3 regions of the Streptomyces nodosus genome follow, and region 2 is predicted to be linked to each of the others. Evidence: riboswitches for the same ligand, from Rfam matches in the RefSeq annotation. Region 2 holds a riboswitch; each other region holds the start of a gene.

Region 1 (10,110 bases), 270 kb from region 2:
AGTGCTCCTGGTGCCGGTCGTGCACCGGCGATTCCGCAGTGAGGTGGCGCTCATCGGGATCCTCGCGGCCGCAACAGCGGTGACGGCGGCGGTTTTCGTGGTCTCGTCGTCCCCGGCGGTCCAGATCCTGCTGATAGCGGTGTCCATGATCTTCGTCTGCGGGACTCTGCCGCTGTTCTGGTCCGTGGCCATGGCGAGGATGTCGGGCCTGGTCGCCGCCGCCGGACTCGCGTTCATCAACACCATCGGGCTCCTGGGCGGATTCCTCGGCCCCTATGCCTTCGGCCTGGCCGAGGACGCGACCGGGAACCCCGGCGCAGGGCTCTGGGTCGTCATCGCCTGCTCGGTCGTCGGCGTGCTCCTCACCCCGCTGCTCGCGAACGCCGTCCGCAGTGAGGACGCGGCCGACGCCATGGTGCCCGTCTCGCACTGATGCTCATGGACGGACTGGAGCACAGGTTCAGCCGGCACGTCACCACGACAGACCACCTGGACGTCCCCGTCGGTGCCCCGGGCGGGCGATCGGTACTCGGGCGCCGTGGTCTCAGCGCACCGGATCGAGGAGCAGCCCTCCGACCACGATGTCCACGACCTCGTCGGCGAGCTGCCGCAGGTCCTCCGGGGACTGTCCCTCGATCCGGTGGAACCACATGTCGACGGCATTGAGGCTGCACAGCAGAGTCCGCGCGGCCAGTTTCGCGCGCACGGGACGGACGGTGCCGTCGGCGATACCGTCCTCGACGACCTGGAGGAAAAGGTTCTCGTACTCGGCCCGCAGCACATTGAGCGTGTCCAGCGCCTTTCGCTGACGCGGCTTCAACGCGGTCGAGGACTGTTCGCGTACTCCGAGATGAACGACATGGTGATACGCGAGATTCGTCATGAGATTCATGACGTGCTGCGTGGACATCGCGATGAGTCTCTCCCGCCCGCTCCCGGTGGCCCGGGCCAGCGGCTCCACCTGTTCCCGGACGGTGCGCATACCGTGCTCGTACGCGGCCAGGAAAATATCGAATTTCGAACGGAAGTGGTAGTAGATCAAGCCCTTGGTGGCCCCGACGCTTTCGGCGATGTCATCGATGGCGACACCGAAACCCTGCTCCATGAACGCCTCGGCCGCGGCATCCAGAATGCGGCGCTTGGCATGGTCGATTTCGACGCCGTCCGCGACTGCCATCCAGGTCCTTCTTCCGTCAGGTAGGTGTCCGGTGCGCGTGTTCCAGGGTGCTGCCCCAAAGATGATACTGCCTAGTATTTCAGGTCAGAAACGGGGAGCGGGGCCGTGCCCCGCGTGATGAGGCGGTGCCGGGCGGCGGCGGCCTGGCTGGCCCGCCGTGGGGGTGGGACGCGCGAGGCATATGAGCGCCATGAGATTAAAATGATCCCCATAGATGAGGCATGGCATTTTTGTCCGATGTGCGCGCCTGGCTGGGCGGCGGAGACGTCACGGTGGAGAAGGCAGCCATGGAGGAGCCCTGGGTGGCGGACCGGATACGGCTCCTGGACCGTGCCGGCCAGGGCCTGTGCGGGGCGGAGGCCCTGCGGCTCGCGCTGGAGCAGGCGGTGGCAGGCCTCGGCGGGCTGGGCGGCATGGTGCACCGGTCCGCGGGCGGGGCCGTCCCGGGGCTGCGCCTGGTGGAGACCGTCGGACTGCCGCAGGACGCCCTCGACGCATGGCGGGACATCCGCCTCGATGCGGATACCCCGCCCGTCCGGGCGCTGCGCGACGGCGCTCCGGTATGGCTCCCCGTGCCTCCGCTGGGACCGGGCGGCCTGCCCGACCGCACCGGTGTGGCGGCCGTGCCGTTCCCTGCCTCCGGGAAGGCGCCCGGGGTGCTGTCCGTGCTCACGGCGGGACCGCGCCCGCCGACCCCGGGACAGTGGGCCCTCCTGGAAGCCGTCGCCCGCTGGGCCGCCGCACGGTCACCGGACTCCCGTCCCGGGCCCGAAGGGGAGCCGCAGCCGAGCCGCTCCCCGGTGCAGCAGGCCCGCGACGCGGTCAAGGTGGGGGCCTGGTGGTGGGACCTCCGCACCGGCAAGGTCGTCTTCGACGAGGCGATGGAGGACATCGTCGGCCTCGCCCCCGGGGTCTTCGACGAGCGGGTCGAGACCTGGCGGGCACTGGTCCACCCCGAGGACCTCCCGGGCGTGGTGGCCCAGATCGACGAGGGGCTGCGGGAGAGGGCCGAGCGCGGCATCAAATACCGGGTGATCCGCCCGGACGGCACGGTGCGCTGGGTGGAGTCGCGCATGTGCCCGCTTCCCCGCGGTGACGGCGAACCGGACCGGGTCGTCGGGCGGCTGTGGGAGACCAGCGAGTCCCATACGGGCCTGGAATCGGTGGGCCATGCCCTGCGCCATATGACCGACGGCTTCTTCGCCGTCGGCCCGGACTGGCGGGTGCTGTATGTCAATGAACGGGCCGAGCAGGTGCTCGGTACCGCCGAGGACACCGTGGGACACGTGCTGTGGGACCTTCCGGCAGCCCGGTTGCCCGGTCTCGAGGAGAACTGCCGTCGCGCGGCGGCCGACCGCACCCCGGTCGACCTGGAGGTGCAGCTGCCCTCCGACGGACGCCGGTACCATGTGCGGCTGATCCCGGTACCCGACGTACTGACCTTCTACTTCACCGATGTCACCGACGAGCGGCGGCAGCAGGAGGAGTACGAGGTCGCGGAGCGGCGGGCGACCGAGCGCGCCCTGCTGATCGGCCGGCTGACGGAGGCGCTCGCCGAGGCCCTGACCGTCGAGGACGTGGTCTCCGCGGCCGCCGACCGGGTGCTGCCCCTGTTCGGTGCCAGCGGCCTGGCGCTGCACGCCCTGGACGGAGACCGGATCAGAGCGGTCAGGGCGATCGGCTACCCCGACAGATTCTTCGAGCTGCTCGCCAGCCGGGACGTCCTGAAGGACCATCCCCTGCTGGACGCCCTGCGGGACGGCACCCCCAGGTTCGTCACCTCCCCGGAGCACTTCCGCAAGGAGTACCCCCTGTCGGCCGACTTCTCGCTCAAGGGAGGCAAGAAAGCCTGGGCCTTCCTTCCCCTCCTCGTCTCCGGCCGGCCGGTCGGCGCCTGTGTCGTCTCCTTCGACCAGCCCCGCCGGCTCACCGGCGAGGAGCGAACCCTGATCATCGCCCTCAGCGGGATGATCGCCCAGGCGCTGGCGAGCGCCCGGCTCTACGACGCCGAGCACGGCCGTGCCCAGCAGCTCCAACGCGGTCTGCTGCCGCGCGCCCTGCCGTCCCTGCCAGCCGTGGCCACCGCCGCGCGCTACCTCCCGGCGGGAGCCGGCACGCTGGGCGGCGACTGGTACGACGTCATCCCGCTCTCCGCCGACCGGGTGGCCCTGGTCATCGGCGACGTCATGGGTCATGGACTCCCCGAGGCCGCCGCCATGGGACGGCTGCGCACCGCCGTGCACACCCTGGCCGGACTGGAACTGGCGCCCGACGAACTCTTCACCCACCTCGACGACGTGGTCGGCGACCTCGGCGACGACTTCTACGCCACCTGTCTGTACGCCCTGTACGACCCGGTCAGCGGCCTGTGCACGCTGGCCTGCGCCGGACATCCCCCGCCGGTGGTGGTGCGCCCCGACGGCTCGGTGCACCTGCTGGACACGGCCGTCAACCCGCCCCTCGGCGCGGCCGCGCCCCCCTTCGAGACCACCGAGATGAGGCTCCCCGAGGGCAGTCTGCTGGTCATGTACACCGACGGTGTGGTGGAGTCGGCCGAGCGCGACATCGACCGGGGCGTCGCCGAGCTGTCCGGACTCCTCGCCCGGGACCCGGCCGCCGCGCCCTCGGCCTCCACGACGGCCGGGGGCAAGGACGAGACGGACCGCCTCGAAGCCCTCTGCGATTCCCTGGTCTCCGCCCTGCTGCCCCATCAGGAACACATCAGCGACGACGCCGCGCTGCTCGTCGCCCGGCTGCACGCCCTGCCGCAGGAGGACGTGGCGGTGTGGACCCTCCCCGAGGGCCCGCTCGCGGCGGGACGGGCGCGGGAGCACGTCCGCGCCCGGCTCGCCGACTGGCACCTCGACGAACTGGTGACGACCACCGAACTGATCGCCAGCGAACTGGTCGGCAATGTGGTCCGCCACGCCAAGGGCCCGGTGCAGATCCGACTGCTCCGCAGCCGCACCCTCACCTGTGAGGTCTCGGACGGCAGTCTCACCACGCCGCGCATCCGCCGGGCCGGCGAGACCGACGAGGGCGGCCGAGGACTCCAGCTCGTCGCCGCGCTCAGCCAACGCTGGGGCACCCGCCAGATCCCCAACGGCAAGTGCATCTGGACCGAGCAGACGCTGCCCGAGCACCCTGCCGACGGATCCACCGGGGCCGGGTAGTCATCACCGGTCCGCCGTACCCCCGGCCGCTCAGCCCCCGTCGCGCGCCGCGAAGGACACCTCCGCCGTGGTGACGGTCCCCCCGCGGCGCCCCGGTGCGCGCTGCTCCCCCCAGTAGAGATTGGTGTGCGCGATCACCTGCTCCGGTGCGGGCGCACCGTACGCGGTGAGGTCCTCCGTGGTGTGCGCGTCGCCGACCAGAGTGACGTCATAGCCGCGTACGAAAGCCCCATGGAGGGTCGAGCGGATGCAGGCGTCGGTCTGGGCGCCCGTGACGACGAGCCGGCCCACCCCGCGCTCGGCGAGCACCGACCCCAGATCGGTGTCCTCGAAGGAGTCCGTGTAGCGCTTGTGGACGACCGGCTCCTCCGCACGGCGGACCAGCTTCGGCACGAACTGCCAGGACTCGCTGCCCCGTTCCAGCTCGGCGTCGGAGTGCTGCACCCACACCACGGGCACGTCCTGCGCGCGAGCCCGGTCGATCAGGGTGCTGATGTTGGTGACCACACCGTCGAGGTCGTGGCAGTGCTCCACCACCCCGTTCTGGACGTCGATGACGAGCAGCGCGGTGTGCGGCCGGTCGGGCAGGGTCGTCATGGGATCTCCCGTTCTTGTGAGGGAACCTGGGCGGTCGGTTGCCACCGTAGGCCGGGGCACTGACAACGCCGGTCGCCCGTCAGCGCAGCAGCTCCGCCAGACGGCGCCAGGCGGCCCGGGGGAGCGCGTCACGGGGGCCGTCGTCGACCAACTGGAGCGCCACATGGTCCGCGCCCGCCGCATGGAAGGCCTCGATCCGCTCCCGGATCCGCTGCTCGTCGCCCCAGGCGAACAGCGCGTCGATCAACTGGTCGCTGCCCCCGTTCGTGAGGTCGTCCTCGGTGAACCCGAACCGGAGGAACATGTTGGTGTAGTTCGGCAGCGTCAGATAGAGGGCGAGGGCCTGACGGGCCGTCGCCCGTGCCCGCTCCGGGTCCGTGTCCAGGACCACCTTGGCCTCCGGAGCCAGCAGCGGGGCGTCGCCCAGGATCCCCCGGGCCAGGGTGGTGTGCTCTGGCGTCACCAGATACGGGTGCGCACCGGCGGCCCGGTCCCGGGACAGCTCCAGCATCTTCGGGCCGAGCGCCGCCAGGACACGGCTTTCGGCGGGCACCCCGGCGGCGTCGAGCGCGTCGAGGTACTCGACCATGGCCGAGTACGGGCGGCGATAGCGGTCCGTCAGCCGGGCGTGGCTCACACCCAGGCCGAGCAGAAAGCGCCCGGGATGCGACGTCTCCAGCGCGTCGAAGCGTGCCGCGGTCTCGGCCGCCTCGTACTGCCAGATGCTCTGGATGCCGGTCGCCACGACGAGACGTGAGGTCGCCCCGAGGAGCGGAACCGCGTGCTCCACGCCGCTGCTGCCGCCCAGCCAGACCGCCCCGAAGCCGAGTTCCTCCAGTTCGGCGGCGGCCTCGGCCAGTTCGCCGCGCCGGGCGGGGTCCTCCGAGCGCAGTCCCAGACTCCAGATGCCGTACCGCCCCACGCTCGCCTTCAGCCTGTTCCCGCCGCCCGTGCTCGTGCCGTCGCCCATCGGTCCCGATCCCTCCGTGCTCGTCGTCCTGCCGTGCCCCGGATCCACTCGATCACAGCCGACCCCAACGGGCGGGCAGCCCCGCGTATTCCACGCCGGAGGTACTCCGAGTGAGGCATCCCGGCCCGGCGACGACGCCCCCCGGTCACCTGGTGCGAGAAGAAGATCACGGCAGCCGAGGACGGTCTTGGCCATGCACCCGACACGCGGTACCGTCTCCTCGAAATCGACGACGGCGAGACGGAAGCCGGTGAAAGTCCGGCACGGTCGCGCCACTGTGTACGAGCACCCCGTGCGGCGGGGTGGTTCGTGAGTCAGACCCGTGGCCGTCGTCCTGTGCACCACCGAGATGGGACGCGAACTCCCAGAGGAGGTCCTGCCATGGCGCAGACCGTCGCCCAGCCGACAGCCACCACCCCCGTCGTTCCCGCCACGCTGCCGCTGAAGGCGATAGCTCCCTGGGCCGTCTTCTTCGGCATCCTGATGCTGGTCCTGCTGTACTTCGTCGGCGCCGAACAGGGCGCCACCTCCGTGTTCAGCGGCACGGACGTGCACGAATGGGTGCACGACGCCCGCCACCTGCTCGGCTTCCCCTGCCACTGATCCGGAGGACGCCGCGCCCATGAACTCCGCAACGGTAAGAAACCTCCTTGTGCGGGGCATGCTCGCCGGCCTGGCCGCCGGTGTGCTCGCCCTGATCGTCGCCTACTTCCTGGGCGAACCGAGCGTCGACAGTGCCATCGGTTTCGAGGAGGCCCACGCACACGGCCATGAGCACGAGGTCGAGGTCGTCTCCCGCTCCCTGCAGTCCACCGCCGGTCTGGCCACCGGTGTGCTGGTCTACGGGGTCGCCTTCGGCGGCATCGCCGCTCTCGCCTACTGCTTCGCGCTCGGCCGTGTCGGCCGCTTCACCGCGCGGGCGACCGCGCTGCTGCTGTCCGGCTGCGCGCTGCTGGCCGTTTATGTCGTGCCGTTCCTGAAGTACCCGGCCAACCCGCCGTCGGTCGGCGAGCCCGACACCATCGGCAAGCGGACCACCCTGTACTTCCTGATGATGGTGCTCAGCGTGCTGCTCGCGATCGCCGCCACCCTGGTGGGCAAGCAGCTCGCACCCCGGCTGGGCACCTGGTACGCCAGCGTCGCCGCGGCGGCCGGCTTCCTGGTGGTGATCGGTCTGGCGTACGCCTTCCTGCCGACCGTCAACGAGGTGCCGAAGGACTTCCCGGCCGCCCTGCTGTGGCGGTTCCGGCTCTCCGCCCTGGCCACGCAGATCACACTGTGGGGCGCCTTCGGCCTGCTCTTCGGTGAGGCGGCCGAGCGGCTGCTGAACCCCAGGCCGGCGACAGCCGCCGCGGGCCGGGCGGTCGCCGCATCGAGCTGACGCGACCCGAGACACGAGAGGGCCCCGGACGCGGAAGCGCACGGGGCCCTCTTCTGTTGCCCCGGGTGCCGGCGAGCCACGCCCACCGGCCCGCCCGCGACGGCCCGTGCGCCTCCGGGTCAGCGACCGGTCCCCGGCGCGTCCAGGGGGCGGCCGAGCCGCAGATTCCAGCGGCCGACCCGTCCGGTCAGCTCGGTCGCGGTCAGCGGCGGCACATCGAGGCGCCAGAACGCCGGCGTGCCCGCGCCCAGCACATGGACCACCGCGGCCCGCACGACCTCCGGTTCCACCACGGCGAGCGTGTGCCCCTGCGCCGGGGCCGAGGCGTCCAGCCATCGCGCGACCCGGCCACAGATGTCCTGCACCGACTCCCCGCCGTGCGGGGCGGCGGCCGGGTCGGCGAGCCAGCGGGCCACCGCCTCCGGTTCCGCGGCGGCGACCTCGTCCAGGGTCCGGCCCCGCCAGCGGCCGACCTCCAGACCCGTCAGTTCCCGCGCCTCCACGGCGTCCAGGCCGAGGGCCCCCGCCGTCTCCCGGCAGCGCACGGTAGGGGAGACCAGCACCCGGCCGGCCTCGCGCAGGGCGCCCGCCGCCGCACGGGCCCGCGCCGCACCGCCGGCGTCGATCGAGTCCCCGTCGTCGAAGCGGGCCCGCCGCAGCGAGGGGCTCGTGGCGGGCGAGATGAGAGTGACACGGCTGGTCACGCGGTCGTTCCTCCATCGGTCGCGGTCGTTCCTCCGGACGGCGGCCGGTGCCGCCGTCGTCCCCTTCGCGGTCAAGGGCCGTGGGTCTCCACCGGATACGGCACATAGGTACGGCGGTCGGGGTCGATGGAGAGCCGTCCGCCGGCCGGGGGACGGGCTCGCTGGGCACAGTCGCGGCGTTCGCAGATCCGGCAGCCCAGACCGATCGGGGTGGCCGCACGGGGATCGTCCAGCGCGATGCCCTGGGCGTAGACCAGCCGGTGCGCGTGGCGCAGTTCGCAGCCGAGCGCCAGGGCGAACTCGGCACGCGGCGCCTGGTGCCCGAAACCACCCCGGGTGATGGTCCGCGCGATCCAGAAGTACCGCTTGCCGTCCGGCATCTCGGCCACCTGGGTGAGGATGCGGCCCGGCGCCGAGAACGCCTCGTACACCGTCCACAGCGGGCAGGTGCCGCCCAGCCGTGAGAAGTGGAAGTCGGTCGCGGACTGCCGTTTGGAGATGTTGCCGGCCCGGTCGACCCGGAGGAACGAGAAGGGCACGCCCCGCCGGCCGGTCCGTTGCAGGGTGCTCAGCCGGTGGCAGACGGTCTCGAAGCCGACGCCGAAGCGGGCGGACAGCAGCTCGATGTCGTAGCGCACGTCCTCGGCGGCGGTGTGGAAGGCGGTGTACGGCATCAACAGGGCGCCCGCGAAGTAGTTCGCCAGGCCGATCCGGGCCAGCGCCGCCGACTCCGGGGAGGTGAGCTCCGTCGCGCTGTCGGCGAGCTGCCCGAGCAGCGGACCGTGCTCCAGCAGGGCCAGCTGGGTGGCGAGCTGGAAGGCGCGCTGGCCGTCGCTGAGCCACGGGGACAGAAACAGCAGCCCCGTGTCCGGGTCGAAGCGGCGCGCGTCACCGGAGCGGCTCTGCGCGGCCTGGACCACCCGCACCCCGTGCCGTCCGGCGAGCCGCGCGGTGAGCGGGTCGGCGGCCCGGCCCGGCCGCAGCTCCAAGGCCTCGACGGCGTGCTCGGCCTCGGTGTCCAGCGGCTCGAAGTGGTTGTGATGGGCGTAGAAGAAGTCCCGCACCTCGTCGTGCGGTTCCCCGGGCGGCAGCAGGGGGCCCGTGCCGGGCGAGGCGAGGGCGGCGGCCTGCTCCGCGGCCTCGCGGTAGCGGCGGTGCAGGGCGACCAGGGCGCGCGCCACTTCCGGGTGGTCGCGGGCCGCCTCGGCGATCTCCTCGGTGGCCGGCAGCGGCACCCCGCAGGCCTCGTCGGCGAGCGCGGCCCGCAGATCGGCGGAGAGCCGGTCCTCCTCGGCCTCCGAGAAGAACTCCGCGTCCACGCCGAAGACCTCGGCGATCCGCAGCAGGATCGGGGCGGTCAGCGGACGTTGACTCTGCTCGATCTGGTTGGCGTAGCTGGTGGAGATGGCGAGCGCGCGGGCCATGTCCACCTGGTTCATACCGCGCTCGCGGCGCAGCCGACGCAGCTTCGCATGGGCGTAGACCTTCCGGCCCGCCGTTCTCCCGGCCATGGCGCACCTCCTCGTGCCGTCCCGCCGCACGCCGTACCCGCAGCCCCGGGTCGTACGCGGTCACAGGTCGTGCCCGAGGCCGCACACCCGAACCGGCGACGTATCTGCGAAATTATCATCCGCAGTCTTCGCAGGATTCGCAGATTCGCAGCCCCGGGCTGTAGGGAATCCGCAGCGGGGAGCGGTGGCCCCACGGGCGGCCACGGGGCAGTCTCGATCACATCGGTACCCCGTCGGCACCGTCCGGCATCGTGCGAAATCCTGAGGAGTCCCGTGATCGAGCACCGCGTCCGAGTCCACCCCAGCGCCGACCGGCTGCCCCGCGAGGACCAGCTCGCCTGGAAACTCGCGGCCGTGGCCACCGGCACCGAGGAGCTGGACGTCGACAGCGCCGCCATGGCCGTCAACCGGGTCGTCGACAACGCCTCGGTCGCCGTCGCCTCCCTGCTGCGCCGCCCGGTCGCCGTCGCCCGCGCCCAGGCCACCGCCCACCCGGCGGGCGGACCCGGCGCCACCGTCTTCGGCACCCGCACCCGGGTCTCCCCGGAGTGGGCCGCCTGGGCCAACGGCACCGCCGTGCGCGAACTGGACTTCCAC
Region 2 (10,110 bases):
CGATCGCCCGCGGGCTCGCCTACGCCCCGTACGCCGACCTGCTGTGGGTCGAGACGGGCACGCCCGACCTGGCGCAGGCCCGCGAGTTCGCCGAGGCCGTCCACGCGCGGTACCCGGACCGGATGCTGGCGTACAACTGCTCCCCGTCCTTCAACTGGAAGGCCACCCTGGACGACGACCGGATCGCCAAGTTCCAGCGCGAGCTGGGTGCGATGGGCTACACGTTCCAGTTCATCACGCTGGCCGGCTTCCACTCCCTCAACCACGGCATGTTCGACCTCGCCCGCGGCTACGCCGAGCACGGCATGACCGCCTATGTCGACCTCCAGGAGAAGGAGTTCGCCGCCCAGGCGCACGGCTTCACCGCCGTGCGGCACCAGCGCGAGGTCGGCACCGGCTACTTCGACCTGGTCTCCACCGCCGTCAACCCCGCGTCCTCCACCACCGCCCTGACCGGTTCCACGGAGGAGGCCCAGTTCCACTAGGCCACGGCGCCCCCGCTCCCCCTCCCTCCTTCCCTCAGGAGAAGCGATGACCACCACTGCTCTGCCCCGCCCCGTCCGCGTTCTCGCGCCGCTGGGCGACCGTCATGGGGAGATCCTCACGCCCGCCGCCCTGGACTTCCTCGGTCAGCTGGTCGCGGCCTTCGGCCCGCGCCGCCGGGACCTGCTGAAGGAACGCCTCCGCCAGGTGATGCGCCTGACCAGTGGCACCCCGCTCGACTTCCCGATGGTCACCTCCGCCGTCCGCGCCGACGACTCCTGGCGCGTCGCCCCGCCCGCTCCCGGCCTGCTCGACCGACGCGTGGAGATCACCGGGCCTCCGGAGCGCCGTATGACGGTCAACGCCCTCAATTCCGGGGCCCGGGTGTGGATGGCCGACTTCGAGGACGCAACCGCTCCCACCTGGGAAAACGTCATCGACGGCCAGCTGAACCTGCTGGCCGCCGTCGAGCGGCGGATCGACTTCACCTCCGAGGAGGGCAAGGAGTACCGGCTCGGCGACCGGCCCGTCACCCTCATGGTCCGGCCGCGCGGCTGGCACCTCGAGGAGGAACACCTGGAGCACGAGGGCCGGCCCCTGCCCGCCGCCCTGGTGGACTTCGGCCTGTACTTCTTCCACTGCGCCCAGCGGCAGATCGACGCCGGGTACGGCCCGTACTTCTATCTGCCGAAGCTGGAGAACCGCTACGAGGCCCGGCTGTGGAACGACGTCTTCGTGCTCGCCCAGGAACTGCTCGGCATCCCCCGGGGCACCGTCCGCGCCACCGTCCTCATCGAGACGATCACCGCCGCGTTCGAGATGGAGGAGATCCTCTACGAGCTGCGGGAGCACAGCGCCGGGCTCAACGCGGGCCGCTGGGACTACCTGTTCAGCGTGATCAAGACGTTCGGGCACCGCACCGACTTCCTGCTGCCGGACCGTGCCAAGGTCACCATGACCGCGCCCTTCATGCGGGCGTACACCGAGCTCCTGGTGCGCACCTGCCACCGGCGCGGCGCCCACGCCATCGGGGGCATGGCCGCCCAGGTGCCCAGCAGGGATCGGAGGGCCGACGAGGCGGCGCTCGCCAAGGTACGGCTGGACAAGGAGCGGGAGGCCGAGGACGGCTTCGACGGATCCTGGGTCGCCCATCCGGCACTGGTGCCCGTGTGCCGTGAGGTGTTCGACGGTGTCCTCGGCGACCGGCCGCACCAGATCGACCGGACGCGGGACGACGTCGAGGTGACACCGGCGGAGCTGCTGTCGGTCCGCCGGATCGCCGGACCGCCCACGGCGGAGGGTGTGCGCCTGAACATCGCGGTCGCACTGCGCTACTTCGCCGCCTGGCTGCGCGGGCAGGGCGCCGTCGCCCTCCACGGCCTCATGGAGGACGCGGCCACCGCCGAGATCGCCCGGGTGCAGATCTGGCAGTGGCTGCGGCACCGGGTGATCGACCGGGAGACGGTCCTGCGGCTGCTCGACGAGGAGACCGCGGCCCTGGGCGCCGAGGACCCCTGGGCGCCGGTGGAGGAAGTGCGGTCGCTGTTCGAACGCACCGCGCTCCGCGGCGAGCTGCCCCCGTTCTTCACCCCGGAGGCCTACTCCCGTCACCTCGTGCGGCGCGCGGAGCTCGCGTCATGAGCGGGCGGATCCGGCGGGTCGGTATGATCCGCAGCCAGGACCGGTCCGGCTTCGCGGTCAACGCCCTTCTGCTGCCGCATTTCACGGGTCGACACAACATCTGGGGTGATGTCACCCAACCTCATCTAGATGTAGTGTTGCTCCTGCTGGTGGTTCGCCGGGCACTCAGGTGTCCGGCGAGGCAAGAGGGAACCCGGTGGGAATCCGGGACTGCCCCGCAGCGGTGAGCGGGAACGACCGCCGTCATACGCACTGGGCCCCCTGAGAAGGGCCTGGGAAGCGACGGTCAGTAGGAGTCTCGTACGACACGAGACGGGCCCGCGAGTCCGAAGACCTGCCACCGGCGCGTACACCGAGAAGCGGTGCACGCGCTCCGAGGCTCCGAGGGAGGGCCGCGTGGCAGACGCAGGCCCCGGGTCGGGCGTGACCGTTTCCCGCCACTGCCCCGGCGCCCCGCCGTGCCCGCCGCGACGCTCCTCCCCTCCCGGTCCTCGGAACCGACACGGGAACGAGCGAGAGGAGGCGGCGACCGTTGAGCGGCCTCGTGTATTTCTCCAGTGTCTCGGAGAACACGAACCGCGGACGAGAACCACGACTTCTTCTCCGGCTCCGGCTCGTCCTATGTGATGGGCACGGCGGAGGACACCGCCGACGACGACTGGAACTTCTGAGAGGCTCTCATGTCCGGCAATGCCGGTGTGCCCGCGCCCCGGGCCACCTCCCCCTCCTACGGCCCCTGTGTGCTGCTCAAGCACGGCGAGATCTTCCTCAAGGGCCACAACCGTCACTGCTTCACCGAGCGGCTGCACGACAATCTGCGGGTCGCGCTGCGCGGGATCGGCGGCTCCACCTGGATCAAGACCGCCCAGAACGTCACCGTGCTGGGCGGACAGGTCCCCCAGGAGGCGCTGGTGGAACGGGCGCGCAGGGTGATCGGCTTCAACTCCGTGGAGCCGGCCCAGCGGGTGCCCAGCACCCTGGAGGAGATCACCCGGGCGGCCGTCGAGGCGCTGCGCACGCTGAGCGCCGAGCGGCCGGGGCGCGGTTTCGCGGTCCGGGTGAAGCGGCGGGACAAGCAGTTCCCGCTGACCTCCTCCCGGATGGCGGCGCATCTGGGGGCCCGTGTCCTGGAGGAACTTCCGGGCCTGCATGTCGACCTCACCCGGCCGGACATCACGCTGGCCGTCGAGATCGACCGCAAGGAGACCTATCTCTCCTGGACCCGATACCCCGGTCTGACGGGCCTGCCCGTCGGGTCCAGCGGGCGTGCCCTGGTGCTGCTGTCCGGCGGCTATGACTCCCCGGTGGCCGCCCACCGTGCCATGCGGCGCGGTCTGTCCTGCGAGTTCGTGCACTTCAGCGGGGCTCCTTACACCAACCCGGCGTCGGTCTACAAGGCGTATGCCCTCGCCCGGGAGCTGAACCGCAGCCAGCCGCCCGGCCGGCTGCATGTCATCGCCCTCGGCAAGGCCCAGAAGCAGCTGGCGGTGGCCGGTGCGGGACGCCTCCAGGTCGTCGCCCAGCGGCGGCTGATGGTGCGCACCGCCTCGGCGCTGGCCGCCCGGACGGGGGCGCAGGCCCTGGTCACCGGCGACAGCCTGGGGCAGGTGGCGAGCCAGACGCTGGCCAATCTGGTGGCGGTGGACGAGGCGTCCGCCCTGCCGATCCTGCGTCCGCTGATCGGCTGGGAGAAACAGGAGATCATCGACGAGGCACGGTCCATCGGCACGGCCGAGATCTCGACCCTGCCCGACGAGGACTGCTGCCGGCTCCTCGCCCCGCCCCGCGCCAGCACCCGGGCCGGGCTGCCCCAGCTGCGCGCGGTGGAGAAGCGGCTGGACCTCGACGAGGTGACGGCGGCCCTGCTGGACAACGTCCAGGTGATGCTGCCCGGCGAGGACGCCGACGCCGCCCCCGAGGTCTCCCCCGGCTGCCCCGCGCCGACGCCCGCGTAACCCTCCTCGGCTCCGGCCGGCACCGCCCGCCGGTCCGGCCCGCCCACCAGGCGCCGGGCGGACCGGCGCGTCAGGGGCGCGACCGGTTCTCCTCACCGGGCGGCGTCCCGGTGCCGGCGCAGCAGGGTCGCTATCGCGCAGCGCAGACAGTCGCCTCCCTCGTCGCGGTGCGCCGCCTCGCCCGGGGGAGAGTGTTCCGGGCAGGCGGTCGGCACCGTGCCGTCCTGCTCCCGGCACCGCACCGGATCCCCGACCAGCCGTTCCAGCTCCGTCAAGAACTGTTCGGTCCGCCTCACCTGCTGGGTGAGCACCCTCACTCGGGCGCTCTGCCCGCCGATCTGCCGTCGGCTGGCGACCAGTTGGTCGTACGTCTCCGGGGTGAGGACGACCGCCTCACGGCCGTCGAGGGTGATGCGGTGCGCCTGGACATGTCTGGTCACTGTCTTCCTCCACTGCTCGCCCGGACGGTCCGGGGCGGCTCGGCCGGTCCGCTGTGTCCTGCCCGTTCTCCGGCACATGTCGGTGCCGGAGAACGTCAGAGGGCCCCCGGATGGTTCCGAAGGGCCCTCTGACGTCGGGAAGAAGCCGGTGCGCGGCCGAAAAGGCCCGCCTGGTCGAGGCGGTCGCGGACGTCGGCTCGGACGGGCGCCGCACCGGGGCTCAGCGGTGGCGGAACTCCGGCGGTCGCTTGTCCGCGAAGGCGCCCATGCCCTCCTTCTGGTCCTCGGTCGCGAACACCGCGTGGAACAGGCGCCGTTCGAAGCGGACCCCTTCGGCGAGGGTGGTCTCGAAGGCCCTCCCGACGGCTTCCTTGGCCATCATCGCCACCGGCAGCGACATGCCCGCGACGGTGTCGGCGACGGCCAGGGCCTCGCCGATCAGCTCGTCGGCGGGCACCACCCGCGAGACCAGCCCGGAACGCTCGGCCTCCGCCGCGTCCATGGTGCGCCCGGTCAGGCACAGCTCCATGGCCTTGGCCTTGCCGACCGCCCGGGTCAGCCGCTGGGAGCCGCCGATGCCCGGGATCACACCGAGCTTGATCTCGGGCTGACCGAAGACGGCGGTGTCGGCGGCGAGCAGGATGTCGCAGAGCATGGCGAGTTCGCAGCCGCCGCCGAGGGCGTATCCGGCGACGGCGGCGACGGTCGGGGTGCGCAGTTGTCCGAGCCTGTCCCAGGCGGCGAACCAGTCGGCCAGATACATGTCCATATAGCCCTGCGGACGCATCTCCTTGATGTCGGCGCCGGCCGCGAACGCCTTGGCCGAGCCGGTGATCACGATGCAGCCGCAGTCCGGGTCCCGGTCCAGGGCCTCGGTCGCGGCCACCACCTCGTTCATGACTTGGAGGTCGAGTGCGTTGAGGGCCCCCGGGCGGTTGAGGGTGAGCAGGGCGGTGCGGCCCTTGCGTTCGACGAGGATCGTCTCGTACCCGTCGGCGGGTTCTGTGGTCATGACGGCTGTTCTCCGCTCTGCTCTCTGATGGTGCGTACGATGCCGGAGAAGTCCTCCGTGGCGCCGACCCGTTCGGCGTAGTCGGCGTACAACTCGGCCGCGCGGAGTCCGAGTTCGGTGTGCACCCCGCCGGCGCGGGCCGCGTCGGCGGCGAGCCCGAGGTCCTTGGCCATCAGGGAGGCGGCGAAGCCCGGACGGTAGTCCCGGTTGGCGGGGCTGGTGGGCACCGGGCCGGGGACGGGGCAGTTGACGCTGAGCGCCCAGCACTGCCCGGACGCGGTGGAGGCCACGTCGTACAGCGCCTGGGCGGACAGGCCGAGGCTCTCGCCGAGCACGAACGCCTCGCTCACGGCGATCATGGAGATGCCGAGGATCATGTTGTTGCAGATCTTGGCCGCCTGGCCGGCGCCCTCGCCGCCGCAGTGGACGACCCTGCTGCCCATGGCCTCCAGCAGGGGCCGCGCCTCGGTGAACTCCGGTTCCCCTCCCCCGGCCATGAAGGTGAGCGTGGCGGCCTCCGCGCCCACCACTCCGCCGGAGACGGGGGCGTCCAGGGACCGCATTCCGGCGGCGACGGCGCGTTCATGGGCGGTGCGGGCGTCTGCGACGTCGATGGTGGAGCAGTCGACGAAGAGGGTGCCGGGCCGGGCCGCGGGCAGCACGGTGTCGTACAGCTCGAGGACATGGCGGCCCGCGGGCAGCATGGTGATCACCACCTCGGCGTCCGCCACGGCGTCGGCGGCGGAGGCGGCCGGTTCGACACCCGCCTGGGCGGCGTCGTCGAGGGCGGCGGGCACCAGGTCGTGGCCGCGCACCCGGTGGCCGGCCTTGACCAGGTTGGCGGCCATGGGGGCGCCCATGTGCCCGAGCCCGATGAAGGCGAGGGTGGGGCTCATCGAGGTGCCTCCGAGGTGGTGTCGGGTCCGGCGAGCCCCAGTTCACGGTCGCCGAGGGGGGCGAAGAAACGTTCCACGTCGGCGTCGGTGACCTCGGCGAGGGTCGCCGGGGACCAGCGCGGGTTGCGGTCCTTGTCGATGATCTGGGCGCGGATGCCCTCCACCAGGTCGGGGGAGGTCAGGGTCGCGCAGGAGACTCGGTACTCCTGGTCGAGGACCCGCTCCAGGGTGCCCAGGTCACGGGCGCGGCGCAGGGCGGCCAGGGTGACCTTGAGCGAGGTGGGCGACTTGGTGAGCAGGGTCCCGGCGGCCTCCTTGGCGTCCGGGTCGCCGTGGGCGAACAGCCGCTCCACGATCCCCTCGACCGTGTCGGCGCCGTAGCACGCGTCGATCCACTGCCGCTGCCCGGCCGTCTCCCCCGGGGGCGGCGGCTGCACATGGCGGGTGAGCGCCTCCTGGACGGGCAGCTCGGCGAGGTCGGCGAGCAGTTCCGGGAGCGCGGCGGACGGGACGTGATGGTCGGCCAGTCCGCACAGCAGTGCGTCGGCCGCGCCGATCTGCGCGCCCGTCAGCGCCAGATGGGTGCCCAGCTCGCCCGGGGCGCGGGCGAGCAGATGGGTGCCGCCGACATCGGGGACGAAGCCGATGCCGGTCTCGGGCATGGCGATCCGCGACCGTTCGGTGACGATCCGGACGTCGCCGTGCGCGGAGACGCCGACGCCGCCGCCCATGACGATGCCGTCCATGAGGGCGACATACGGCTTGGGGTAGCGGGCGATACGGGCGTTGAGGTGATACTCCTCGCGCCAGAACGTGGCCGCGGCGGCGCCGTCGCCGTCGCGGGCGTCGTCATGGACGGCGCGGATGTCGCCGCCCGCGCACAGTCCGCGCTCCCCGGCGCCGTCGATCACCACGGTCCCCACGGCCGGGTCGTGTTCCCATGCGGTCAGCGCCTCGTCGATGCGGCGCACCATGGCGAGGTTCAGGGAGTTGAGGGCCCTCGGCCGGTTGAGGGTGATGCGGGCGGCCCGTCCTGCGGTGTGCAGCAGGACGGGTTCCTCGGTGGCGGTCATCCGAACGCCTCCGTCAGTCCACGGGCCACGATGACGCGCATGATCTCGTTGGTTCCTTCCAGGATCTGGTGCACTCGCAGGTCACGGACGATCTTCTCGATGCCGTACTCGCTGAGGTAGCCGTAGCCGCCGTGGAGTTGGAGTGCGCGGTCGGCCACGGTGTACCCGGTGTCGGTGGCGAACCTCTTCGCCATGGCGCACAGATACGGCGCCTGGGGGTCGCCCGCGTCGAGTGCCTGGGCGGCCTGCCGCACCAGGGCGCGGGCGGCGGTCAGTTCGGTCGCCATGTCGGCGAGGCGGAAGCGCAGCGCCTGGGAGTCGAGCAGGCGCCGGCCGAAGGCCTCCCGGTCGGCGAGGTGGGCGAGGCTCCGGTCGAGGGCGCTGCGGGCGCCGCCCAGGGAGCAGGCGGCGATGCCGAGGCGGCCGCCGTTCAGGCCGTTCATCGCGATCCGGAAGCCCTCCCCCTCACGGCCCAGGAGCCGGTCGGCGGGCAGGCGTACGCCGTCCAGGACGACCTGGCGGGTGGGCTGGGCGTTCCAGCCCATCTTGCGTTCGTTGGGGCCGAAGGTGATGCCCGGGTCGTCCTTGTCGACCAGGAACGCGGAGACCCCGCTCGCGCCGGCGCCGCCGGTGCGGGCCATGACCACATAGACCTGGGAGGCGCCCGCCCCGGAGATGAACTGCTTCACCCCGGTGAGCACCCAGTGGTCGCCGTCGCGCACGGCCCGGGTGCTGAGGGCCGCCGCGTCCGAGCCGGCGCCCGGTTCGGTCAGGCAGTAGCTGGCGAGGTCGTCCGTCGCGCACAGCCTCGGCAGCCATCGTTCGCGTTGGGTGTCGTCACCGTAGCGGTCGATCATCCAGCCGACCATGTTGTGGATGGAGAGATAGGCCGCGATGGCGGGGCAGCCGGAGGCGAGGGTCTCGAAGATGAGGACGCCGTCGGTGCGGCTGAGTCCGGAGCCGCCGTGCTCCTCGCGGACGTAGATCCCGCCGAGGCCGAGCCCGGCGGCCTTGCGGAGCACATCGACGGGGAAGTGCTTGTCGCGGTCCCAGTCCAGGGCGTGCGGGGCCACATGGTCCTGGGTGAAGTCGAGGGTGGCCTCGACGAGGGCCTGCTGGTCCTCGGTGAGCAGGGTGCTGGTCATGGTCGCTCAGCCCATCGTGGGAATCGTGAAGCTGGCGCCTTCGCGCAGCCCGGCGGGCCAGCGGGAGGTGACGGTCTTGGTGCGGGTGTAGAAGCGGATGGAGTCCGGGCCGTGCTGGTTCAGATCGCCGAAACCGGAGCGCTTCCAGCCGCCGAAGGTGTGATAGGCGACCGGCACCGGGATGGGTACGTTGACGCCGACCATGCCGGTGTCGACGCGCCGGGTGAAGTCGCGGGCGGTGTCCCCGTCGCGGGTGAAGAGGGCGACGCCGTTGCCGAAGGGGTGTTCGCTGGGCAGGCGCAGGGCCTCCTCGTAGTCGGCGGCGCGGACCACGGACAGCACCGGGCCGAAGATCTCCTCCTGGTAGATACGCATCTGCGGGGTGACCCGGTCGAAGAGCGAGGCTCCGGCGAAGAAGCCGTTCTCATGGCCGGGGAACACGAAGTCCCGGCCGTCCACGACGAGTTCGGCGCCTTCCTCGACTCCGAGGTCGACATAGGAGCGGACCCGGTCCAGGGCGTCCCGGCCGACCAGCGGACCGAAGTCGGCCTGGGGGTCGTCGCTGCGGCCGATGCGCAGGGTGCCGATGCGTTCGGTGAGGCGTGCGACCAGGGCGTCGGCGGTGGCCTCGCCGACCGGGACGGCGACCGAGATCGCCATGCAGCGCTCGCCCGCCGAGCCGTATCCGGCGCCGATCAGGGCGTCCACGGCCTGGTCCAGGTCGGCGTCCGGCATCACGATCATATGGTTCTTGGCGCCGCCGAAGCACTGGGCCCGCTTGCCATGGGCGGCGGCGGTGGCATAGACGTGCGCGGCGATCGGCGTGGAGCCGACGAAGCCGAGGGCGGCGACGCGCGGGTCCTCCAGGAGGGTGTCGACGGCTTCCCGGGCGCCGTTGACCACATTGAGGACGCCGGGCGGCAGGCCCGCCTCCAGGAAGAGCTCGGCGAGCCGCAGCGGGACGGAGGGGTCACGCTCGGACGGCTTGAGGATGAAGGCGTTGCCGCAGGCCAGGGCGGGGGCGGCCTTCCAGAGGGGGATCATGGCGGGGAAGTTGAACGGGGTGATGCCGGCGACGACGCCGAGGGGTGCGCGCAGCGAGTGGACATCGATGCCGGTGCCCGCGTTGTCGGTGAACTCGCCCTTGAGCAGATGCGGGATACCGGCGGCGAACTCCACGACCTCCAGGCCGCGTTGGATGTCCCCGCGGGCGTCGGCGACCGTCTTGCCGTGCTCGGCGGACAGCAGCCGGGCCAGCGCGTCCTTCTCCTCCTCGACGAGCTGGAGGAAGCGCAGCAGGACCCGGGCGCGACGCTGTGGGTTCCACTCGCCCCACTCGCGCTGTGCCTCGACGGCGACGGCGATCGCCGCCTCGGTCTCGGCCCGGTCGGCGAGCGGCACCAGGGCCTGGACCTCGCCGGTGTTGGGGTCGTACACATCGCCGTAGGACCCCGAGGTCCCCGGG
Region 3 (10,110 bases), 2.2 Mb from region 2:
GGGTTTGTTCGTGCCAGCTTTCCCACACAGCACTACATCGACGGTGACCGCGGTCACGGTTCCACCGGCACTGAGGGTGCCGGTGATCGAGACCGACTTCACCCGTCGACTCCACCCGTATTGGCCCCGACTGCAGGAGAACACACGTTCCTGGCTGCTGGAAAAGCGGCTGATGCCGGCGGACAAGGTCGAGGAGTACGCCGACGGTCTGTGCTACACCGACCTCATGGCGGGCTACTACCTCGGAGCCCCCGACGAGGTCCTCCAGGCGATAGCGGACTACAGCGCATGGTTCTTCGTCTGGGACGACCGTCACGACCGTGACATCGTCCACCGGCGGCCCGCCGCCTGGCGGCGGCTGACGCACCGGCTGCACACCGCCCTGGACGCCCCCGAGGACCATCTGCACCACCCGGATCCCCTGGTCGCGGGGTTCGCGGACAGTGTGGGGCGGCTGTACTCGTTCCTCGGGCCGAGCTGGAACGCACGCTTCGCCCGGCACTTCCGTGCGGTGATCGAGGCGTACGACCGGGAGTTCGACAACCGCACCACCGGAACCGTCCCGACGGTCGAGGAGTACCTGGAACTCCGCCGGCTCACCTTCGCGCACTGGATCTGGACCGATCTGCTCGAACCCGTCGCGGGACATGAACTGCCGGACTTCGTGAGGAAACATCCCGCATATCGGCGGGCGGCGCTGCTGAGCCAGGAATTCGCGGCCTGGTACAACGACCTGTGCTCACTCCCCAAGGAAATAGCGGGGGATGAGGTCCACAATCTCGGGATCAGTCTCATCCACCACGAAGGATTAACCCTCGAAGAAGCCGTCGGGGAAGTGAGGAGACGGGTCGGGGAATGCGTATCCGAATTCCTTGTCGCGGAGGAGGAGATGCTGCGGTTCGCCGACCGTCTGACCGATGGGACCGTACCCGGCAGGGAATTGAGCGCCGTGGTGAAGGACATCGCCATGAATATGCGGAACTGGTTCAGCACTGTGTACTGGTTCCACCACGAGTCCGGCCGGTACATGGTCGACAGCTGGGACGACCGCTCGACGCCCCCCTATGTCAACAACGAAGCGACAGGTGACCGATGACCGTGGAACCGTCCTCCCCGTCCCCGGCTTCCTCCCCCTCCCCGCCCACGCTCGACCAGGGGGTGCCCGCACCGTCCGGGCCCCCGGCGGACCCGCGTGTCCCGCCGCTCGCCGCGGGCGGACTGCCCGGCCTCGGCCACGGCTGGAAGCTGGCCCGCGACCCCCTGGGCCTGCTGAGCCGGCTGCGGGACGACGGCGACGTGGTACGGCTGAGGCTGGGGCCGAAGACGGTGTACGCCGTCACCACCCCGGAACTCACGGGGGCCCTCGCCCTCAGCACGGATTACCACATCGGCGGCGCGCTGTGGGAGTCCCTCGAGGGGCTGCTCGGCAGGCAGGGGGTGGCCACCACCAACGGGCCGCTGCACCGGCGCCAGCGGCGGGCGATCCAGCCCGCCTTCCGGCTGGACGCCATCCCCGGCTACGGGCCGATCATGGCGGAGGAGGCACATGCGCTGGTGGAGCGCTGGGGCTCCCGGGAGACCGTCGACGCCACCTCGGAGGCCTTCCGGGTGGCCGTCCGCGTCGTCGCCCGCTGTCTGATGCGCGGTGGCTACATGGACGCCCACGCCGACCGCATCTGCGCCGCGCTCACCACGCTCTTCAGCGGCATGTACCAGCGCATGGTCGTGCCGCTGGGGCCGCTGTACCGCCTGCCGCTCCCGGCGAACCGCGAATTCAACCGGGCATTGGCCGATTTGCATCTGCTGGTCGATGAGATCATCGCCGACCGCCGGGCATCCGGTCAAAAACCGGACGATTTGCTGACGGCTTTGCTGGAGGCGAAGGACGAGAATGGGGAGCCCATCGGGGAACAGGAGATCCACGACCAGGTCGTCGCGATAGTCACCGCCGGCAGCGAAACGGTGGGCTCCATGGTCATGTCGTTGCTCCATGTCCTCGCGGATCACCCGGAGCAGGCCGACAAGATCCGCGACGAGGTGAAAACCGTCGTGGGCGACCGGAGGATGGCATTCGAGGACGTCCGGAAGCTGACGCACACCGCGAATGTCATCGTGGAGGCAATGCGTTTGCGCCCGGCCGTATGGATTTTGACGCGGCGGGCGGTGGCCGACACCGAACTCGGCGGGTATCGCATTCCGGCCGGTTCGGACGTGGTGTACAGCCCGTACGCGATCCAGCGCGATCCCCGGTCCTACCGACGGCACGAGGCGTTCGACCCCGACCGCTGGCTGCCCGAGCGCTCCAAGGACGTCCCCAAGTACGCCATGGCCCCGTTCGGCGTGGGCAACCGGAAGTGCCCGGGCGACCACTTCTCGATGGCCGAACTCACCCTGATCGTGGGGGTGGTGGCCTCCGCCTTCCGCTTCGAGCAGGTGCCGGGTTCCGACGACGGGCCCCGTATCGGCATCACGCTGCGTCCGCGCAGGCTGCTGCTGAGGGCCGTGCCGCGATGACCGTGCGGCGCACGTCCGGATGACCCGAGGGTCATCCGGACGTGCGCCGGGGGGTGTTCGGCGGACCGCCGGTCAGAAGTCCTCGTCCAGGTCGACGGTGCCCTCCACCGCCACCTGGTAGGCCGAGGGACGCCGCTCGAAGAAGTTGGTCAGCTCCTGGACGCCCTGGAGCTCCATGAAGGAGAAGGGGTTCTCGGAGCCGTACACCGGGGCGAAGCCGAGGCGCGTCAGACGCTGGTCGGCGACGCACTCCAGGTACTGCCGCATCGAGGCGGTGTTCATGCCCGGCAGGCCCTCACCGCACAGGTCACGGGCGAACTGCAGCTCGGCCTCGACCGCCTCCCGCAGCATGTCGGTGACCTGCTGCTGAAGCTCGTCGTCGAAGAGCTCCGGCTCCTCCTTGCGCACGGTGTCGACCACGTCGAAGGCGAAGCTCATATGCATCGTCTCGTCGCGGAACACCCAGTTGGTCCCGGTGGCCAGGCCGTGCAGCAGGCCCCGGCTGCGGAACCAGTAGACGTAGGCGAAGGCCCCGTAGAAGAACAGGCCCTCGATGCAGGCGGCGAAGCAGATGAGGTTGAGCAGGAAACGCCGGCGGTCGGCCTTGGACTCCAGCCGGTCGATCTTGTCGACCGAGTCGATCCACTTGAAGCAGAACTCCGCCTTCTCGCGGATCGAGGGGATGCTCTCCACGGCCGCGAAGGCGGCGGCACGGTCCTCCGGGTCCGGGAGGTAGGTGTCCAGCAGGGTCAGATAGAACTGGACGTGGACGGCCTCCTCGAAGAGCTGGCGGGACAGATACAGCCGCGCCTCGGGGGAGTTGATGTGCTTGTAGAGCGTCAGCACCAGGTTGTTGGCCACGATCGAGTCACCGGTCGCGAAGAAGGCCACCAGGCGCCCGATGAGGTGCTGCTCGCCCGGGCTCAGCTTGGCGAGGTCGGCGACGTCGGAGTGGAGGTCGACCTCCTCCACGGTCCAGGTGTTCTTGATGGCGTCCCGGTAGCGCTCGTAGAAGTCGGGATAGCGCATGGGACGCAGGGTCAGCTCGAAGCCCGGATCGAGGAGGTTCTGGTTTCGGGAGGGACGGTCGCTCATCACTGGCAGGCCTCGCAGGTCTCGGGGTTTTCCAGGGAGCAGGCCACGGCGTCGGGGTCGGCGACCTGCTGGACGGGGATGGTGGGCTGCGCCTGGGCGGCGCGGGCGATCCGGGTCGCCGGGCGCGAGCGCAGGTAGTACGTCGTCTTCAGCCCCTGCTTCCAGGCGTACGCGTACATCGAGGAGAGCTTGCCGATGGTCGGCGTCTCCAGGAAGAGGTTCAGCGACTGGGCCTGGTCCAGATACGGGGTCCGGGCGGCCGCCATGTCGATCAGGCCGCGCTGCGGGATCTCCCACGCCGTGCGGTACAGCTTCCGTACGTCCTCGGGGATCCAGACGAAGTCCTGCACCGAGCCGTTGGCCTCGCGCAGCGCCTCACGGGTGCGGGCGTCCCAGACGCCGAGCGCCTTGAGGTCCTTCACCAGATACGAGTTGACCTGGAGGAACTCACCGGACAGGGTCTCGCGCTTGAACAGGTTGGAGACCTGCGGCTCGATGCACTCGTAGACACCGGCGATGGAGGCGATGGTCGCGGTCGGGGCGATGGCCAGCAGCAGCGTGTTGCGCATGCCGACGGTCGCGACGCGCTCCCGCAGGGCCGCCCAGCGCTCCGGCCAGGTGGGCTCGACGCCGTAGTGGTCCGGGTGCAGCACGCCCCGGGCCGCGCGGGTCTTCTCCCAGGAGGGCGGCGTGCCGTTGCGCTCGGCGAGGTCGGCGGAGGCCTCGTAGGCGGCGAGCATGATGCGCTCGGCGATCCGGGTGGAGAGCTTCCTGGCCTCGGGGGAGTCGAAGGGCAGGCGCAGTTGGAAGAAGACGTCCTGCAGACCCATGGCGCCCAGGCCGACGGGACGCCACTGGGCGTTGGAGTGCCGGGCCTGCTCGGTCGGGTAGAAGTTGATGTCGACGACGCGGTCGAGGAAGGTGACGGCGGTGCGCACGGTGGCGTCCAGCCGCTCCCAGTCCATGTCGTCCTTCGCCGGGTCGACGAACGCGCCCAGGTTGACGGAGCCCAGGTTGCAGACCGCGGTCTCGTCGTCGTTGGTGACCTCCAGGATCTCCGTGCAGAGGTTGGAGGAGTGCACGACATGGCCCGGCTCGGCCGTCTGGTTGGCGGTGCGGTTGGCGGCGTCCTTGAAGGTCATCCAGCCGTTGCCGGTCTGGGCGAGGGTGCGCATCATCCGGCCGTACAGGTCCCGGGCCGGCATCGTCTTCTTCGCCAGGCCCGCCGCCTCCGCCTTGCGGTAGGCGGCGTCGAACTCCTCGCCCCAGAGGTCGACCAGTTCCGGCACATCGGACGGGGAGAACAGCGACCAGGTCCCGTCGGAGTCGACCCGGCGCATGAACTCGTCCGGGATCCAGTGCGCCAGATTGAGGTTGTGCGTACGGCGGGCGTCCTCGCCGGTGTTGTCGCGCAGCTCCAGGAACTCCTCGATGTCGGAGTGCCAGGTCTCCAGATAGACGGCGGCGGCACCCTTGCGGCGCCCGCCCTGGTTCACCGCGGCGACCGAGGCGTCCAGGGTCTTCAGGAACGGGACGATGCCGTTGGAGTGCCCGTTGGTGCCCCGGATCAGGGAGCCGCGGGAGCGGATGCGGGAGTACGAGAGGCCGATGCCGCCGGCGTGCTTGGACAGGCGGGCGACCTGGTGGTAGCGCTCGTAGAGGGAGTCCAGCTCGTCCAGCGGGGAGTCCAGCAGATAGCAGGAGGACATCTGCGGGTGCCGGGTGCCGGAGTTGAAGAGGGTGGGGGAGGAGGGCAGATAGTCCAGACGGCTCATCAGCCCGTAGAGCGCGGCGACCTCGTCCACGGCACGGGCGCTGTCGTCCTCGGCGAGGCCGGAGGCCACCCGCAGCATGAAGTGCTGAGGCGTCTCGATGACCTTGCGGGTGATCGGGTGCCGCAGGAGGTAGCGGCTGTGCAGGGTGCGCAGGCCGAAGTAGCCGAAGCGGTCGTCGGCCCCCTCGTCGATCAGCGCGTCCAGGCGGGAGGCGTGCAGGCGCACGAACTCCGCGGTGCGGTCGGCGATCAGGCCCTCGCGGTGCCCGACGGAGATGGAGCCCGTGAAGGAGGCGACGCCCTGCGAGGCGGCCTCGGCCCGGATCGCGATCGTCAGCAGCCGGGCCGCCAGCCGGGAGTAGGCGGGGTCCTCGGAGATGAGTCCCGCGGCGGCCTCCGTGGCCAGCTCGCGCAGCTCCGCCTCGTCCGCACGGGCGGACCGGCCGCGCAGCGCGGCGGCGGCGACCCGGCCGGGGTCGGCGTCGGGGAGGTCGGCGGTCAGCTCGGTCAGGGTCCGCAGCAGTGCGGTACCGGGACCGTCTGCCACCGTCGACGTCATGGACGGTGTCGCTGAAGCCGGATCGGCTGGCGCGATGGTCACGTGGGGCTCTCCCTCGCTCGGCACGGGGCCCGGCGGAGGGCAGGGGGCAGCCACGAGCGCGCGCGGCGTCGTGTCCGCCGGCCCACTCCACGAGGCCCGGACGGCAGCGCCCGGGCCGGACGGCCGGGCGCGCTGTCGGCAGGTCCTCGGACTGACGCTCGGGCGCACACCTCGGGGGCGAACACGCACAAGTACACCGTTGCGGGACAGTTCCGGATTCGCACCGGATTCCCCTGCGGCGACAGCGAGCACGAGCATACATCTTGTGCCGGGTCGCGGTGGCACCCCCAGATGTTGTGCCGCATCGGTTCCGGAGTGTGTCAGAGTGTCAACTGATAGGTGAGAAGGGTGAGGTCGTCCAGGTGGGGCAGAGGGTTCCAGTCGCGGTCCGGTGAGCGGGTGAATCCGAGGCGTTCATAGATGCGGTGGGCGGTGTGCATGGAGCGCTGGGTGGACAGCACCAGGCCCCTTTGCCCTGGCACGGCCCTGGCGCGCTCCACACAGGCGCGCACGAGGGCCTCGCCGATCCCGCGCCCGCGGGCGGCGTGGTCGACGGCGAGCATCCGCATCTCGGCCTCCCCGGGGCCGGCGATGTCGGCCATGGGTCCGCCGTCCGGCACGAAGGTCACCCCGCCGAGCACCCGGTCCCGCTCGACGGCGACCAGCACCTCGGCGGCTGCGGCCCGCTTGGCGACGTTCCTCAGCTCACCCAGATAGGCGTCGTCGTCCCCGAAGTCGAGCAGTCCGTCCCGGAGGTAGGCCCGGGCGGTGATCTCGCCGAGGGTCTCGTACTCGTCGGGGGTGGCCGGTCTGATGATGATGTCCATACGGCCGAGTCTGCACGACCGGAATGCCGTCGGGCCGCCGGATTCCACCGACGGCCCGACGCCTCGCACCTAGTGCCCCGACAGGCACTAGTGGGAAGACCCGGCGGTGGCCGGTGGCAGTTCCACCTGGACGTGCGGGTCGCCCGCGTCCGCCGTGTAGTCGTCCGGCCTGGTCTCGTCGACGCCCTCGGGGGCCTTGAGGGCCTTCAGGACGAAGGTCAGCACCACGGTGACCACGACGTTCAGCACGAACGCGGTCAGGCCGATGTAACCGATCTCACCGATGCCCGGGATCTCCTTCGCCGAGCCCCCGAAGTGCTTCTGGGTCGGGGAGGCGACCCCGTACGCGGCGACCGTGCCGTAGACCATGCCGACCGCCCAGCCCGCCAGCAGTGCCCAGCGGTGGAACCAGCGGGTGAACAGACCGCCGACCAGGGCCGGGAAGGTCTGCAGGATCCAGATGCCGCCGAGCAGCTGGAAGTTGATGGCCACCGTCTTGTCCATGGTGAGGACGAAGACCAGGGCGCCCACCTTCACCAGCAGCGACACGATCTTGGAGACCCTGGTCTCCTGACGGGCGGTGGCGGCCGGGTTGATGAAGTCCTTGTAGATGTTGCGGGTGAAGAGGTTCGCGGCCGCGATGGACATGATGGCCGCCGGCACCAGTGCCCCGATGCCGATCGCCGCGAACGCCACGCCCGCGAACCAGTCCGGGAACATGTTCTCGAAGAGCTGCGGGATGGCCAGCTGCCCGTTGTCGACCTTGACCCCCGCCGCGATCGCCATGAACCCCAGCAGCGCCAGCAGCCCCAGCATCAGCGAGTAGATCGGCAGGATCGTGGTGTTGCGGCGGATCACCTCACGGCTCCTGGACGACAGGGTCGCGGTGATCGAGTGCGGGTACATGAACAGCGCGAGCGCGGAGCCCAGGGCCAGGGTGGCATAGGTCCACTGGCCCGCCTCCGGTGGCGCCAGGGCCCCGCGCGGTTTGCCGGTCGCCGGGTTGACCTGGCTGAACGCCTCGCCCGCCTTGCTGAAGACCGCGTCGAAGCCGCCCAGCTTGATCGGGATGTAGATGATCGCCACCGCGATGACGATGTAGATCAGCGTGTCCTTCACGAACGCGATCAGGGCGGGCGCCCGCAGCCCCGACGAGTAGGTGTACGCCGCCAGCACGCCGAAGGCGATCAGCAGCGGCAGGTCCTTCACGAACCGGTTGGTGTCGTCACCGCCGCCCACCCCCATCACGTCCAGCACCGCCTGGATGCCGACCAGCTGGAGGGCGATATAGGGCATGGTCGCCAGGATGCCGGTGACCGCCATCGCCAGTGACAGGCTCTTCGAACCGAAGCGGCCGCGCACGAAGTCCGAGGTCGTGACGTATCCGTGGCGGTGCGAGACCGACCACAGCCGCGGCAGGAAGGTGAAGATCAGCGGGTAGACCAGGATGGTGTACGGCACCGCGAAGAAGCCGGAGGCACCGGCCGCGTAGATCGCCGCGGGCACGGCCACGAAGGTGTAGGCCGTGTACAGGTCGCCGCCGAGCAGGAACCAGGTGACCCAGGTGCCGAACGACCGGCCGCCGAGGCCCCATTCGTCGAGGCTGTGCTCGTTGTCGGCTTTGCGCCAGCGCGCCGCCAGGAAGCCCAGGACCGTGACGGCCAGGAAGAAGAAGATGAAGACGCCGAGCGCGACGCCGTTCACGCCGTCCTTCATCGCTCCGCACCGCCCTTCCGGCCGACGCGGGCGCGCTGGTCACGCTTCCACAGCTGGTACGCGGTCAGCGTCAGGGCGGTGGAGATCAGCACCCACAGCATCTGGTACCAGTAGAAGAACGGGATACCGATGAAGGCGGGGTCGGTTCTGGCGTAGGAGCCGACCCACAGCATCGCGACAAACGGCGCTGAAAGACACAGGGCGATGGCGACGCGTAACGGCGTCACCACAGCGCTCCTGCTCACATCCGGCTGATTCGACATCTGGAGCTCCGTCCCCATCGACCAACGACTCATGGATCATCGATCTATTGATCACCGATGTAGCGCGCAGGAAATCTAGGTGACGTCGTCGAGGAGCGGAACCCTTTGGGCGGATGCTGCGGGGCGGCCTCAGTCCTGCGGGCGCTTCAGCCGCGCCACGAACTTGTAGCGGTCCCCCCGGTAGACGGACCGCACCCACTCCACCGGCTGGCCGTCCCGGTCCAGCGAGTGCCGGGAGAGCATCAGCATCGGCAGGCCCACGTCGGTGCCGAGCAGCCCCGCCTCACGCGGTGTGGCCAGCGAGGTCTCGATGGTCTCCTCGGCCTCGGCCAGATGGACGCCGTAGACCTCCGCGAGCGCCGTGTACAGGGAGGTGTACTTGACCAGCGACCGGCGCAGCGCCGGGAAGCGCTTGGCGGACAGATGCGTCGTCTCGATCGCCATCGGCTCGCCGCTCGCCAGCCGCAGCCGCTCGATGCGCAGTACCCGGCCGCCGGCCGAGATGTCGAGCAGCCCGGCGAGGGAGTCGTCGGCGGTGACATAGCCGATGTCCAGCAATTGGGACGTCGGTTCCAGGCCCTGGGCGCGCATGTCCTCGGTGTACGAGGTGAGTTGCAGCGCCTGCGAGACCTTGGGCTTGGCGACGAAGGTCCCCTTGCCCTGGATGCGTTCGAGCCGCCCCTCGACGACCAGCTCCTGGAGGGCCTGGCGCACGGTCGTGCGCGATGTGTCGAACTCCGCGGCCAGGGTGCGCTCGGGCGGCACCGGGGTACCGGGCGGCAGCGTCTCCGTCATCTCGAGCAGATGCTTCTTCAGACGGTAGTACTTGGGCACGCGCGCGGTGCGGACGGTCGCCCCGCCCTCGTTCTCCGCACTGCTGACGTCGGTGCTCATGGTCTGCCTTCCCGGCTCCGGATGCCGAAGGGACCGACAGGCGGACGGTCCCGGCTCACATCGTGGCACGGCCGCACATCCGGGACGCCCCGCACGCACGCTCCGCGCGTCCCCGTCACGCCGTCGGGGATCCCCTCTGTATACCGTCGGCGTCCCCTGTGGTCTAGTCCAGCAAAGTCATCGTGGCCGGGTGGGTGCGCCTCCAGTGGTCCACCCGATTTCGCTGGCTTCCTAGTTAAAGGTTCTTGCATATGTAGGTCCCGTAACGGACGTTCTGAGCGCGGTAAACACCCTTGACACACCTATTGGTCTGGGCCAGGCTTCCCCGCACTGGTCTACACCATTGGTCCAGTCCCGGCCCCACGGGCGGTACAGGTCGTCAGTCGCCGCGGGGACAGGGGGGTTTGTGGCATCCCTGAGGAGGGT

The links. Region 2 has a riboswitch for cobalamin ahead of thiI (tRNA uracil 4-sulfurtransferase ThiI). Riboswitches for the same ligand answer to the same signal wherever they lie in the genome.
Region 1: linked by a shared signal. The riboswitch ahead of CP978_RS30485 (CbtB domain-containing protein) and the one ahead of thiI (tRNA uracil 4-sulfurtransferase ThiI) in region 2 are both predicted to bind cobalamin.
Region 3: linked by a shared signal. The riboswitch ahead of CP978_RS22510 (ribonucleoside-diphosphate reductase subunit alpha) and the one ahead of thiI (tRNA uracil 4-sulfurtransferase ThiI) in region 2 are both predicted to bind cobalamin.

The regions. Positions count from the first base shown of each region.
Region 1 covers NZ_CP023747.1:6,858,311-6,868,420, forward strand. Annotated here, with positions in the region: gene CP978_RS30460 (MFS transporter) at 1-433, shown strand, start outside; gene CP978_RS30465 (TetR/AcrR family transcriptional regulator) at 545-1,177, opposite strand; gene CP978_RS30470 (SpoIIE family protein phosphatase) at 1,399-4,350, shown strand; gene CP978_RS30475 (cysteine hydrolase family protein) at 4,381-4,947, opposite strand; gene CP978_RS30480 (LLM class F420-dependent oxidoreductase) at 5,027-5,917, opposite strand; cobalamin riboswitch at 6,108-6,263, shown strand; gene CP978_RS30485 (CbtB domain-containing protein) at 6,299-6,520, shown strand; gene CP978_RS30490 (CbtA family protein) at 6,540-7,298, shown strand; gene CP978_RS30495 (histidine phosphatase family protein) at 7,418-8,002, opposite strand; gene CP978_RS30500 (short-chain fatty acyl-CoA regulator family protein) at 8,074-9,513, opposite strand; gene CP978_RS30505 (MmgE/PrpD family protein) at 9,787-10,110, shown strand, end outside.
Region 2 covers NZ_CP023747.1:7,124,307-7,134,416, reverse strand. Annotated here, with positions in the region: gene aceA (isocitrate lyase) at 1-485, shown strand, start outside; gene aceB (malate synthase A) at 532-2,124, shown strand; cobalamin riboswitch at 2,258-2,480, shown strand; gene thiI (tRNA uracil 4-sulfurtransferase ThiI) at 2,805-4,079, shown strand; gene CP978_RS31745 (hypothetical protein) at 4,172-4,519, opposite strand; gene CP978_RS31740 (enoyl-CoA hydratase) at 4,740-5,531, opposite strand; gene mmsB (3-hydroxyisobutyrate dehydrogenase) at 5,528-6,427, opposite strand; gene CP978_RS31730 (enoyl-CoA hydratase/isomerase family protein) at 6,424-7,500, opposite strand; gene CP978_RS31725 (acyl-CoA dehydrogenase family protein) at 7,497-8,645, opposite strand; gene CP978_RS31720 (CoA-acylating methylmalonate-semialdehyde dehydrogenase) at 8,652-10,110, opposite strand, start outside.
Region 3 covers NZ_CP023747.1:4,964,491-4,974,600, forward strand. Annotated here, with positions in the region: gene cyc1 (epi-isozizaene synthase) at 11-1,096, shown strand; gene CP978_RS22500 (bifunctional albaflavenone monooxygenase/terpene synthase) at 1,093-2,514, shown strand; gene CP978_RS22505 (ribonucleotide-diphosphate reductase subunit beta) at 2,587-3,609, opposite strand; gene CP978_RS22510 (ribonucleoside-diphosphate reductase subunit alpha) at 3,609-5,984, opposite strand; cobalamin riboswitch at 6,105-6,242, opposite strand; gene CP978_RS22515 (GNAT family N-acetyltransferase) at 6,305-6,811, opposite strand; gene mctP (monocarboxylate uptake permease MctP) at 6,899-8,527, opposite strand; gene CP978_RS22525 (DUF3311 domain-containing protein) at 8,524-8,790, opposite strand; gene CP978_RS22530 (GntR family transcriptional regulator) at 8,920-9,684, opposite strand.